Regions from separate parts of the Streptomyces sp. CA-142005 genome, predicted to be linked through region 1. Evidence: riboswitches for the same ligand, from Rfam matches in the RefSeq annotation. Region 1 holds a riboswitch; each other region holds the start of a gene.
What was found. A riboswitch is a leader RNA that binds a small molecule or an ion and turns the genes downstream of it on or off. The one in region 1 is predicted to bind cyclic di-AMP.
Positions count from the first base shown of each region.

Region 2: another riboswitch for cyclic di-AMP. It lies ahead of ACQPXS_RS20845 (transglycosylase family protein); the one in region 1 lies ahead of ACQPXS_RS33520 (M23 family metallopeptidase).
Region 3: another riboswitch for cyclic di-AMP. It lies ahead of ACQPXS_RS28120 (NlpC/P60 family protein); the one in region 1 lies ahead of ACQPXS_RS33520 (M23 family metallopeptidase).

Region 1 is NZ_CP192078.1:7,193,925-7,197,891, reverse strand. It holds gene ACQPXS_RS33525 (GntR family transcriptional regulator) at 96-782, opposite strand; gene ACQPXS_RS33520 (M23 family metallopeptidase) at 981-1,727, opposite strand; cyclic di-AMP (ydaO/yuaA leader) riboswitch at 1,740-1,903, opposite strand; gene ACQPXS_RS33515 (M16 family metallopeptidase) at 2,151-3,539, opposite strand; gene ACQPXS_RS33510 (M16 family metallopeptidase) at 3,536-3,967, opposite strand, start outside.
Region 2 is NZ_CP192078.1:4,447,247-4,451,213, forward strand. It holds gene eno (phosphopyruvate hydratase) at 1-340, opposite strand, end outside; gene ACQPXS_RS20845 (transglycosylase family protein) at 676-1,371, opposite strand; cyclic di-AMP (ydaO/yuaA leader) riboswitch at 1,376-1,548, opposite strand; gene ACQPXS_RS20850 (transglycosylase family protein) at 1,731-2,792, opposite strand; gene ACQPXS_RS20855 (DUF899 family protein) at 3,084-3,767, shown strand; gene ACQPXS_RS20860 (cytochrome P450 family protein) at 3,761-3,967, opposite strand, start outside.
Region 3 is NZ_CP192078.1:5,987,084-5,991,050, reverse strand. It holds gene pcrA (DNA helicase PcrA) at 1-1,457, opposite strand, end outside; cyclic di-AMP (ydaO/yuaA leader) riboswitch at 1,719-1,887, shown strand; gene ACQPXS_RS28120 (NlpC/P60 family protein) at 1,895-3,085, shown strand; gene ACQPXS_RS28115 (tellurite resistance/C4-dicarboxylate transporter family protein) at 3,288-3,967, shown strand, end outside.

The DNA.
Region 1 (3,967 bases):
GCTCTGTGTTTCCGGGCTCATTGCGCGCACACCGGAATCAGGGCAGCGAAAATACGGCGCAGCCGAATTACTCTTCTTTGTATACGGCGTCCGTGTTAATGCCGGAGGCCCGACATGTTTACGGCGTGTTGCGAAGTCCTCACACGCTCGCCGGCCCCGGAAAAGCGCAGCCGGTGCACGGCCGTCGCGCGCTCGGTGTGCAGCGCCGTGAGCGCCCGCGCACGCTCGCCGTCGCCGCGCGCCACCGCGTCGACGATGGCGCCGTGTTCCGCCCAGTAGTCCACCGGGCTCGGCGGCGCCTCCACCGCGTACATCCAGGCGATCTTGTGCCGCAGCTGGGTGAGCATCGTGGTCAGCGAGGGGCTGCCACAGGCCTGGGCGAGCGTCTCGTGGAACCAGCCGCCCAGCGAGCGCAGATCCTCGCTGTGTCCCCGTCTGGCCCGCTCCTGGCCCAGCCTGACCAGGCCGCGCAGCACTTTCAGATGGGCCTCGGTGCGCCGCTGGGCGGCCCGGGCGGCCCCGAGCGGCTCCAGCAGCAGGCGCATCTCCAGCAGGTCGGCGGCCTCCTGCTCGGTCGGCTCGGCCACGCACGCGCCCGCGTGCCGGCGGGTCACCACGAAGCCCTCAGCCTCCAGGGTGCGCAGGGCTTCGCGGACGGGGACGCGCGAGACGCCGTAGCGGCGGGCGAGGACTTCCTCGGTCAGCCGGCCGCCGCGCTCGTAGACACCCGCGACGATGTCGTCCCGGATGGCCGTGCACACCGAGTGCGCCGGAATACGCATGACCGACCTCCGCCTTAATCCCCGTGAAACGTCGACGATGGACGCGTGTTCCGTGACTCTATTCCAATGAGCCGGAATTTCCGACGGCGGGTCGGAATCCATGGATATTTTTTGGTCAGCGGGCCGGGTCGCGGCCGTGAAAAACGACGAAAGCCCCGGCTCGGTGAGCCGGGGCTTCGCATGCCGCGCGCGGGGGCGTCAGACGTTCACGCCGTGCTTGCGGAGGTAGGCGACGGGGTCGACGTCCGAGCCGTAGTCGGGGGTCGTACGGGCCTCGAAGTGCAGGTGCGGGCCGGTGGTGTTGCCGGTCGCGCCGGACAGGCCGATCTGCTGGCCCGGGGTGACCTGCTGGCCCACCGAGACGCCGATGGACGACAGGTGGCCGTACTGGGTGTACATGCCGTCGGCCATCCTGATCACGATCTGGTTGCCGTACGCGCCGCCCCAGCCGGTGGAGACGACGGTGCCGGCGCCGACCGCGTGCACGGGGGTGCCGCTCGCCGCGTGGAAGTCGATGCCGGTGTGCGAGCCGGAGGACCACAGGGAGCTGCTGGCCCGGTAGCCGGTGGAGACGTAGGAGTTCGTGATCGGGGCGACGAAGGTGTTCAGCAGGCGCTTGCGCTCGGCCTCCCGGGCGGCGCGGGCCCTGGCCTCGCGCTCCTCCTTCGCCTTCTTGGCGGCGGCCTCCTCGGCCGCCTTCTGCTCGGCGGCCTGCCGCTGCGCGGCGGCCTGCGCGGCGATGTGCTCGGCCACGTCGTCGCTCAGGGTGAGGACCGGTGTGAGGCCGGTCTGCTCCACGGTGTTCTCGGCGGCGAGCGCCGGGGAGGCGGCGAGGGTGCCGATGACACCGGTGGTGGTGAGGGCCGCGATGCCCGCCGCCTGAGCGGTGGTGCGCTTGACCCGGCCGGGCTTGCGGTGCTTCCCGGTGGCGCACATGAACGCCATGGAGTGGCTGGTCCTTTCCTTCCCTCTCGCCTACCGGGTTAGCTGACGGGTTCGGAGCAGGAAGGTCTCCTACGGGCTCCCTCGCGGCTCGCGCTGGCGCCCGATTCACCCCAGGGACTGCGTGGGTCCCCGGCTCCCCTGGCTCGCGCCGTACGGGGACTCGGCGATGACTGTCCGGTGCCGCGGGTGCGGCGCACTGCCCGACGAACAGCCTGGGCGACGCTACGTAAGCCAGCTTGGGAACCCCAAACCGATCCGGGCTTTTGTAGCGCATGCCACAGGGCAGACAGGCAACCTCCGCCTCAAATCGGGCATCTGGGGTAGGGCTGGGAAACGGCAGGGGCCCTGACGGTCCGTAGACCGTCAGGGCCCCACGCGCGCGTGCGGCCTCCCGGGCGCACCCGGCCGCCGCGACGGCGCGCTCTACTCGGCCGCCACCACGGTCACTTCACCGATGCCGAGCGCCTCCACCGGCGCCTTGATCTGGGAGGCGTCGCCGACGAGGACGGTCACCAGGCGGTCCACCGGGAAGGCGTTCACGACGGCCGCCGTGGCCTCCACCGTGCCCGTCGCGGCCAGCTGCTGATACAGCGTCGCCTGGAAGTCGTCGGGCAGGTGCTGCTCGACCTGGTCGGCCAGCGTGCTCGCCACGGCCGCCGCGGTCTCGTACTTCAGCGGCGCCACCCCGACGAGGTTCTGCACGGCCACGTCCCGCTCGGCGTCGGTCAGGCCCTCCGCCGCGAGGGTGCGCAGCACCTTCCACAGGTCCTCCAGCGCCGGGCCGGTGTTGGGGGTGTCCACGGAACCGCTGATGGCGAGCATCGACGCGCCCGTGCCGTCCGGCGCGGACCTGAGGACCTGGCCGAACGCGCGCACACCGTAGGTGTAGCCCTTCTCCTCGCGCAGGACGCGGTCCAGGCGGGAGGTGAGCGTGCCGCCGAGGCAGTAGGTGCCGAGCACCTGGGCGGGCCACACGCGGTCGTGCCGGTCGGGACCGACGCGGCCGATGAGCAGCTGTGTCTGCACGGCGCCGGGCCGGTCCACGATGACCACGCGCCCGGTGTCGTCGGCGGTCACCGGAGGCACGGGCCGCGGCTCGCCCGCGGTGCCGGTCCAGGCGCCCAGCGTGTCGCCGAGCAGCGCGTCCAGGTCGACGCCGGTGAGGTCGCCGACCACGACCGCGCTGGCCGTGGCGGGGCGTACGTGCCGGCCGTAGAAGGCGCGTACGGCGTCGGCGTCGATCTTCTCGACCGTCTCCTCGGTGCCCTGGCGGGGACGCGACATGCGCGAGACCAGCGGGAACAGCTCCTTGGAGAGCTCCTTGGCGGCCCGGCGGGAGGGGTTGGCCAGCTCGTGCGGGATCTCGTCCAGGCGGTTGCGGACCAGCCGCTCCACCTCGCTGTCGGCGAATGCGGGCGCGCGCAGCGCGTCGGCGAGCAGGCCGAGGCCCTTGGCCAGGCGGGAGGCCGGGACCTCCAGGCTGAGCCGGACGCCGGGGTGGTCGGCGTGCGAGTCCAGCGTGGCACCCGCGCGCTCCAGCTCGGCGGCGAACTCCTCGGCGGAGTGCTTGTCGGTGCCCTCGGAGAAGGCCCGCGCCATGATCGTGGCGACGCCGTCCAGGCCGGCCGGCTCGGCGTCCAGGGGCGCGTCCAGCAGCACCTCGACGGCGACGACCTGCTGGCCGGGGCGGTGGCAGCGCAGCACCGTCAGGCCGTTGTCGAGCGCGGCGCGCTCGGGGGCCGGAAACGCCCAGGGCTTGGCTTCGCCGGCCTGCGGCTGGGGATGGAAGTCCATGGTGGCGAGCTCGGTCACTTGGCCGTCTCCTTGTTCTCGTTACCGGCCTCTACGGTGGCTTCCTGCTCCGGGTCCTCGGGGACGTCGGCGTCCGGGGCCTGCTCCGGGGACTTCGGCTCGTAGACCAGGACCGCGCGGTTGTCGGGACGCAGGCGGGCCTTGGCGACCTCCTGGACCTCCTCCGCGGTCACCTCGAGGACGCGCTTGACGGCGGTGAGGGCGAGCTGCGGGTCGCCGAACAGGACGGCGTAGCGGCACAGTTCGTCGGCCCGGCCGGCGACCGTGCCCAGCCGGTCCAGCCACTCGCGCTCCAGCTGGGCCTGGGCCCGCTCCATCTCCTCGGGCGTGGGGCCCTCCTCGGCGAACCGGGCCAGCTCCTCGTCGATGGCGGTCTCGATGACCGGCACCTCGACGTCACCGGAGGTCTTCACGTCCAGCCAGCCCAT
Region 2 (3,967 bases), 2.7 Mb from region 1:
GGATGGCGTTGGCGCCGAGGGAGCCCTTGTTGTCGGTGGCGTCCAGGTCGAACATGGCCTGGTCGATCAGGCGCTGCTCGGTGGCGTCGTAGCCGACCAGCTCCGGGCCGATCTGCTCGATGACGGCGAGGACGGCCTTCTCGACGCCCTTGCCCTGGTAGCGGTTCGGGTCGCCGTCGCGGAGCTCGATGGCCTCGAAGGCGCCGGTGGAGGCGCCGGACGGGACGGCGGCACGACCCGTGCTGCCGTCGTCGAGGCCGACCTCGACCTCGACCGTGGGGTTGCCTCGGGAGTCCAGGATTTCCCGGGCTACGACGACGTCGATGGACGGCACGAGCATCTCCTTCTTGGATGTGACGCTGGAAGTGCGGGGCTGTGTGCCTTACGGCTGTGCCTTGCGACTAGAGCCTAACCGTCCCCGGCGCGTCGGCCACCGACCGACCGTCCCGTGGACAGGAGAGACACGCAGACGGTACCTATTGTTCACCCACGGAACAAAGGGGCCTGCCGGTGAGGCCCTGCTGAAGAGTGGGGAAACGCAAGACCCCGCCCCGGCGCGTACGGGGGAACACGCGCCGGGGCGGGGAGCCCGTGGGGACGGGGGTGGCCCTCACGAGGCCCTCAGCATGCGGGCCGGGGATGTGAGGGCACTGTGAGCCCGTTCGGAGCCAGGCGTCACTTCAGGTGCAGCTGCTGGCCCGGGTAGATGAGGTCGGCGTCCTTGACGATGTCCTTGTTCAGCTGGAACAGCTTCTGCCAGCCGCCGGCCACGTGGTGCTTCTCGGCGATGGCGCTGAGGGTGTCGCCCTTGACGACCTTGTACTCGCCGTCGCCCTTCTCGACCTTCTTGCCGGTCGGGGTGGTGACGGTCTTGCTCGCCGACGGGGCCGTGCGCGTGGTGGAGCGGGTGGCGGCCTGGCCGGTGGAGCGGGTGGCGGTGCTCTTGGTGGTGCTCTTGGTGGTGCTCTTGGCGGCCGCCGGGGCGGAGCCGTTGTACGGCGTGCTCGACAGGCCCGTGCCGCACACCGGCCAGGCGCCCTTGCCCTGGCCCGCGAGGACCTTCTCGGCGACGGCGATCTGCTGCGCCTTGGTGGCGAGGTCGGCACGCGCGGCGTAGGCGGTGCCGCCGTACGCGGCCCAGGTGGAGTTGGTGAACTGCAGGCCACCGTAGAAGCCGTTGCCGGTGTTGATGGACCAGTTGCCGCCCGACTCGCACTGGGCGACCTTGTCCCACTCGGAGGCGGTGGCGGCGGAGGCGTTGCCGGCCGCCATCAGCGGGGCGGCGACGGCGGCGCCGGCGACACCGGCGAGCGTGATGGCGCGGACGGCCTTGGACGGGCGACGGTGCGTGCCCTTGCCGGAGAACAGCATGGATCGATCCCCTCACCGACGCCTGCGAGGTGAGCTGTCGGGTTCGGGCCGGTTGAGTTGCCCGGCCGCGCACTCGTTCATCCGAGGCGCGGCTTCACCCCAAGCCGGACCAGCGTCAACCGCTGGGCCCGGCGCTTACCTTGGGTCCCCCGCTCCTGCCTACGGCGCTTGACGCGACGACTGTTCCCGGGCATCCGCTGGCAGGATTCGGCGTTGCGGCTGCCGGGGCTCGTGGTGACGAGCGGTCCTGACCGTAGACATGCGATCGTCGGATTTTCAAAGACGATCAGGGCTTCTGAGACTCATCCCACACTTTCACCAAACCGGACATCAGCCGCGAAGTGGGGCGTCAATTCCCGCTAGCCGTCGCCGTTTTCGGCATGGACTTCCAGGGTCTGACCGGCGGCGATGTGGTCCGGGTCGGCGCCGATGACCTTCTTGTTGGCGGCGTAGAGCGCATGCCACCCGCCGTCGACGTCAAGGGAGTCGGCGATGGAGGCGAGGGAGTCGCCCTCGCGGACGGTGTAGGTGTCCGATCCGCGGCCGGCGTGGCGGCCGGAAGGCGTGGCGTTCTGACCGTTTGTCACGCTTTCGTCCGCGCTCTCGCCGCGGTGACGTCCGCCACTGCCGAGCGCGCCGGTGTCGACCAGGCTCCAGGAACCGGCACTCTGCTGGTAATTGTCCGGGTTGTCGGCGCTCGGGGTTGCTGTGGGAGAGCTGTCGCCTCCCTGTGAACCTCCGCCGTCGCGCGAGCCGGACTTGTCAGTCTTGTCGGACTTGGGGGTGCTGGTTCCGGTGAAGTCACCGGCGCCGTCCGGGGTTCCGGTGGCGTGGCTGCCCGAGCCCGGGGCCGGTGCGGTGCTCTCGTCCGAGGAGGAGCCGGTGGAGTCCGAGCCGGAGGAGTCCGAGCCGGAGTTGGAGCCGGAAGCGGAGTCCGAGGAGGACGAATCCGACAGACCGGACGAGCCGGAGTGGCCGGCCGAGCCGGACGCGTCACCCGAACCGCCGGAGCCACCGACGCCGGGGTCGACGTCGACCGAACCGGAGTGGGAGGTCAGCCCGGCGGTCAGCGCACACATGGCCCACGGCTTGGTGCCCTGGTCGGCGAGGATCTTCTCGGCGACGGCTATCTGCTGCGAGCGGCTGGCCTGGTCGGCGCTCTCGGCGTACTGCGTGCCGCCGTACTCGTCCCAGTCCTCCTGCGAGATCTGCAGACCGCCGTAGTAGCCGTTTCCGCTGTCCGCGCTCCAGGAGCCGCCGCTCTCGCACTCGGCGACCTTGTCCCACGTGGTGCCGTCGGCCGCGTTGGCGCTCGCGGCGCCGAGCAGCGGGATGGCGATGGCGGAGCCGGTCACCCCGGCCGCGACGAGGAGGGCCGGAGCCTGACGGGGGCGACGGTGACGACCGTTCCCGGAGAGCATGCGGAAGCCTTTCGTGCGACAGCAGGACCGGCGGGCGAAGCAGTGCCTCTCGCCACGCTGATGAGTGAACGTATCGGCAGACGATCACTTGTCACAAGTTCATGCCGCGCAGATCACGTGAAGATCACAGTGTTGAATGTTTGTCATCTCCTGCTGTGCGGCGGCCGATCGTCCCCTCCTGCCCGCTTTGTCACCCGTCGGAACGGCGACGCCTCACGCCCTGCCCGCGGGGCGGCCGCGACCATGGACTCGACATGACCCCCCGGGGGGCTTCCCGTCCAGGAGGACACGATGGCGCGGCACACCCGGCTGCCCGGCGAGTCCGCGGACTACCTCGCCGCACGCGAGGAACTCCGCGACGCCGAGATCGAACTCATGCGCCACCGCGAGAGGGTCGCGGCCCTGCGCAGGGCGCTCCCGCAGGGCGCCGCGGTCGACGACTACGTCTTCCTCGAAGGCCCCGCCGACCTCGACGCGGGCGACACGCCCGTCCGCGAGGTCAGGCTGAGCGAGCTGTTCACCGGCCCCGGCCGGCCGTTGATCGTGTACCAGTTCATGTACGGCAAACGGCAGACCGACCCGTGCCCGATGTGCACCCTGTGGATCGACGGCTTCAACGGCGTCGCCCATCACGTCGCCCAGAACGCCGACCTCGTCGTCCTCGCCGCCGCCGACCCGCCCACCCTGCGCCGGCACGCCCGAGCCCGCGGCTGGTCCCGGCTGCGTCTGCTGAGCGCCGGGGACAGCACCTTCAAGTACGACCTGGGCAGCGAGGACGAGGACGGTGCGCAGGACTCCACCGTCTCCGTCTTCACCCGGGACGCGGACGGCACGGTCCGTCACTTCTACTCCGCCCATCCGCGTATGTCCGAGGACATCGACCAGCGCGGCATCGACCTCCTCAACCCCGTCTGGCACCTCCTCGACCTGACGCCGGGCGGCCGCGGCGACTGGTTCGCCGGCCTGGACTACTGATCGCCGCTTCCCGCCCGGACCGGCGTGAACTCCACGGGCAGGGTGCGCAGGCCCCGCATGATGAGCCCGCCGCGCCACCGCAGGTCGGCCGGATCGGCGGCGAGCCGCAGGTCGGGCAGCCGGGTGAGCAGGGTGGCGAGCGCGGTCTGGCCCTCCAGCCGGGCGAGGGGCGCGCCGAGGCAGTAGTGGATGCCGTGGCC
Region 3 (3,967 bases), 1.2 Mb from region 1:
TCCTCGGGGTTGGCGAGAACGCGCAGGTAGGCCAGGACGTCCCGGACCTCCTTGCGCTCGTAGAAGCGGACTCCGCCGACGACCTTGTAGGGCAGGCCGACGCGGATGAAGACCTCTTCGAAGACACGGGACTGGGCGTTGGTGCGGTAGAAGACGGCGACGTCGCCCGCCTTGGCCTCGCCCGCGTCGACCAGGCGGTCTATCTCGTCGGAGACGAACTGGGCCTCGTCGTGCTCCGTGTCGGCGACGTAGCCGGTGATCCGCGCGCCCTGGCCCGCGTTGGTCCACAGGTTCTTCGGGCGGCGGGACTCGTTGCGCTCGATGACCGCGTTGGCGGCGGACAGGATGGTCTGCGTGGAGCGGTAGTTCTGCTCCAGGAGGATCGTCGTCGCGTTCGGGTAGTCCTCCTCGAACTGGAGGATGTTGCGGATCGTCGCGCCCCGGAAGGCGTAGATGGACTGGTCCGCGTCACCCACGACGCACAGTTCGGCGGGCGGCAGGTCGTGCTCGCCGGGCGGGGTGTCGCCGTCCTCGGCGGAGCGCTCTGCGGTGCCGACGAGTTCCCGTACCAGCGCGTACTGGGCGTGGTTGGTGTCCTGGTACTCGTCGACCAGGACGTGCCGGAAGCGGCGGCGGTAGTGCTCGGCGACGTCCGGGAAGGCGCGCAGCAGGTTGACCGTCGTCATGATCAGGTCGTCGAAGTCGAGCGCGTTGGCCTCGCGCAGCCGCGACTGGTAGAGCGCGTAGGCCTGGGCGAGGGTCTTCTCGAAGCCGTCGGTGGCCTGGGCGGCGAAGTCCTCCTCGTCGATCAGCTCGTTCTTCAGGTTGCTGATCTTCGCGCTGAACGACTTCGGCGGGAAGCGCTTGGGGTCGAGGTCCAGGTCGCGGCAGACCAGGGCCATCAGGCGCTTGCTGTCGGCGGCGTCGTAGATCGAGAACGACGACGTGAAGCCGAGCTTCTTGGACTCGCGGCGCAGGATGCGCACGCACGCGCTGTGGAAGGTCATCACCCACATCGCGTTCGCGCGCGGGCCGACGAGCTGCTCGACGCGCTCCTTCATCTCGCCCGCGGCCTTGTTGGTGAAGGTGATCGCGAGGATCTGGCCCGGGTGCACGTGCCGCTCGGCGAGCAGGTGGGCGATGCGGTGGGTGAGCACACGGGTCTTGCCGGAGCCGGCGCCGGCCACGATGAGCAGCGGGGAGCCCGCGTGCACGACCGCGGCGCGCTGGTTGTCGTTCAGCCCCGCCAGCAGGGCCGCGGCGTCGAGGGCGGGGCGCGGGGCGCCGTCGCGGTAGTACGCGTCCCGGTCCGGCGGCACGTCGAACTTCCCGCCGAACAGATCGTCCGGAAGCGACTCCGGAGCGTGATCGTCCTCGGGCGGCGGCGGGGGCTCCTCCTCGTGCCCGCGAGGGGCCTGGAGGTCCGCCAGGAAGCTGTCGTCAAAGAGGCTGCTCATCGCTCTACGAGTCTAGGGCGCCCCACCGACAACCGGTCGCCGTCCCCGGAACATGGCGGGCCCGGAACGCAGCCGGTCTTCACCGCCGAGTGGCCCGCGGCCTGCTCACACAGGGGAACCGTCCGATGACATAGGAGCGAAACCCGGCCCAGGTCACGAAAATGTATCGGACATATCACGCACCAACCTTCACAGGAGTCACACGAGTTGGCTAGCGTGCGTCCGGGCCGTACGACCCCTACCGGCGAACCCCGCCGGGCCGCGCGGCCTCCGCCGAGTCCGGCGCGCCGCAGGGCGCCCGGAGCCGGGGACCCACCGACCTTGGGGTGAATCGGCCGGCTCCCACCCGGGACGCCGCCGTAGGGCAACCCTTCCGAACCACCGCCCGAACCCGACAGCTAACCCGGTAGGCGGCCCATTGGAAGGAGTCGCCTCCCTTGGCGTCGCACCGCAAGCCGCGCCCCGGCGGGACCATCGGAACGGGCCTTCGCACCCCCGCCCTCGCCACCGCCGCCCTCACCTCCATGGCCGTGCTCTCGCAGACCGCAGAGGCCGCCCCCCGTACCGATCACGCCAAGCCGAGCCTGGAGGAGGTCGAGAAGAAGGTCGACGATCTCTACCGCCAGGCGGAGTCGGCGACCGAGAAGTACAACGCGGCCAAGGAGCGGACCGGTAAGCAGCGGGGCCGCGTCGACGCCCTGCGCGACGACCTCGCCCGGCGCACCGAACGCCTCAACAAGGCCCGCGAGGAGCTGGGTTCGTTCGCCGCGGCCCAGTACCGCACCGGCGCCGCCGCTCCCGACACGGCCACCTTCCTGCTGGCGAACGACCCGCAGGACTACTTCGACCAGACCCAGCTGATGAACCGGCTGACCTCGCGGGAGAAGCGCGCGGTCGACGACTACATCGGCGAGCAGGCCACGACCATGAAGAAGCGGCGGGAAGCCGCGCAGAGCCTGCAGACGCTGAACGACTCCCAACACGACCTGCAGACCGCCAAGTCCACCGTCCAGAAGAAGCTGGCGTCGGCCCGCGAGCTGCTGTCGCAGCTGAACGCCCAGGAGAAGGCGCGGCTGGCCGCCATCGAGCGGGAGAAGCAGCAGGAGGCGGCGCGCAAGGCGGCCGAGCTGGCGAAGCAGCAGGCGGCCCAGCAGCAGGCAGCGCAGCAGCAGGCCGACTCGTCGTCGTCCTCGTCCACGGGGTCAGGGTCCGGATCGGGCTCGACGGGCTCCGACTCGTCCGGGTCCACCACCACATCCAGCTCGTACGACACGAAGGCCGAGAAGGCGATCGCCTTCGCCCGCGCGCAGATCGGCAAGCCGTACGTGTGGGGCGCGACCGGGCCGGACTCCTACGACTGCTCGGGCCTCACCCAGGCCGCCTGGAAGGCCGCCGGCGTCACGCTTCCGCGCACCACGTACGACCAGGTCGATGCGGGCACCACGGTCTCGCTCGCCGACGCGCGGCCGGGCGACCTGATCTTCTTCTACGACGACATCAGCCACGTCGGCGTCTACATAGGCAACGGCATGATGATCCACGCCCCCAAGCCGGGCGCGTACGTCCGCGAGGAGTCCATCTACTACGGCGGAGAGTCGATCATCCACAGCGTGGTCCGCCCGGGCTGACGGCCTGCCCCGGGCCGGGCGCGCCTCGGCTCTTTCGCGCTCCACGCGGGCGTGCCGGGGAATTGCACGTCCGCGTGGGCGCGCCCTGTCCAGGCGCGGGGCTGCCCGCTCTTCCCGCCTCATACACGCGTACCGGCGTTTTTGCTCATCACGCGCGCGTGCCCTTCCGGGCAGGGCCGCCGCGGCTCCCTAGCATCGGCGCATGCCCGGCATCTCAGGTCTGCGCGTGTGGTGGGCGGGGCGGTCCCCCGCGGCCGGAGCCGCCGTGATGGCGACCGGCATCCTGTCGGTGGGGCTGCACATGACCGGCGACGAGGCGGTCTCCTGGGTGGCGCTGGCGCTGACGTGCGTCGCCTGGGCCGTGCTGGCCGCGGGGTTCGTGCTGCGGCTGGTCGGCGAGCGGGGACGCTGGGCGACCGAGGCGGAGAGCCCGGGCGCGCTCACGTCCGTCGCCGCGACCACGGTGCTCGGCACGCGGATCTCGGCGCTGGGCCGGCAGACCCTGGCCGAGGCGCTCCTGGCGCTCGCGGCGCTGCTCTGGCCGGTGCTGCTGTTCCTGGTCGTACGGCGCTGGAGGCCGCGCATGCCGGGGGCGGTGTTCCTGTGCTGTGTGGCCACAGAGGGGCTCGCCGTCCTGGCCGCCACGCTGGCCACGGCCGAGCGCACGGCATGGCTCGCGCACACCGCGCTGGTGCTGTTCTGGCTGGGCCTGGCGCTCTACGGCCTGGCGCTGGTCCACTTCGACGCACGGCAGGTGCTGGAGGGGCCGGGCGACCACTGGATCGCGGGCGGCGCGCTCGCGATCTCGGCGCTGGCCGGGGCGAACCTGCTCATCGCCGGGGACTCGGGCATGTACCTGTGGAACGACGACGACCGCGGCGT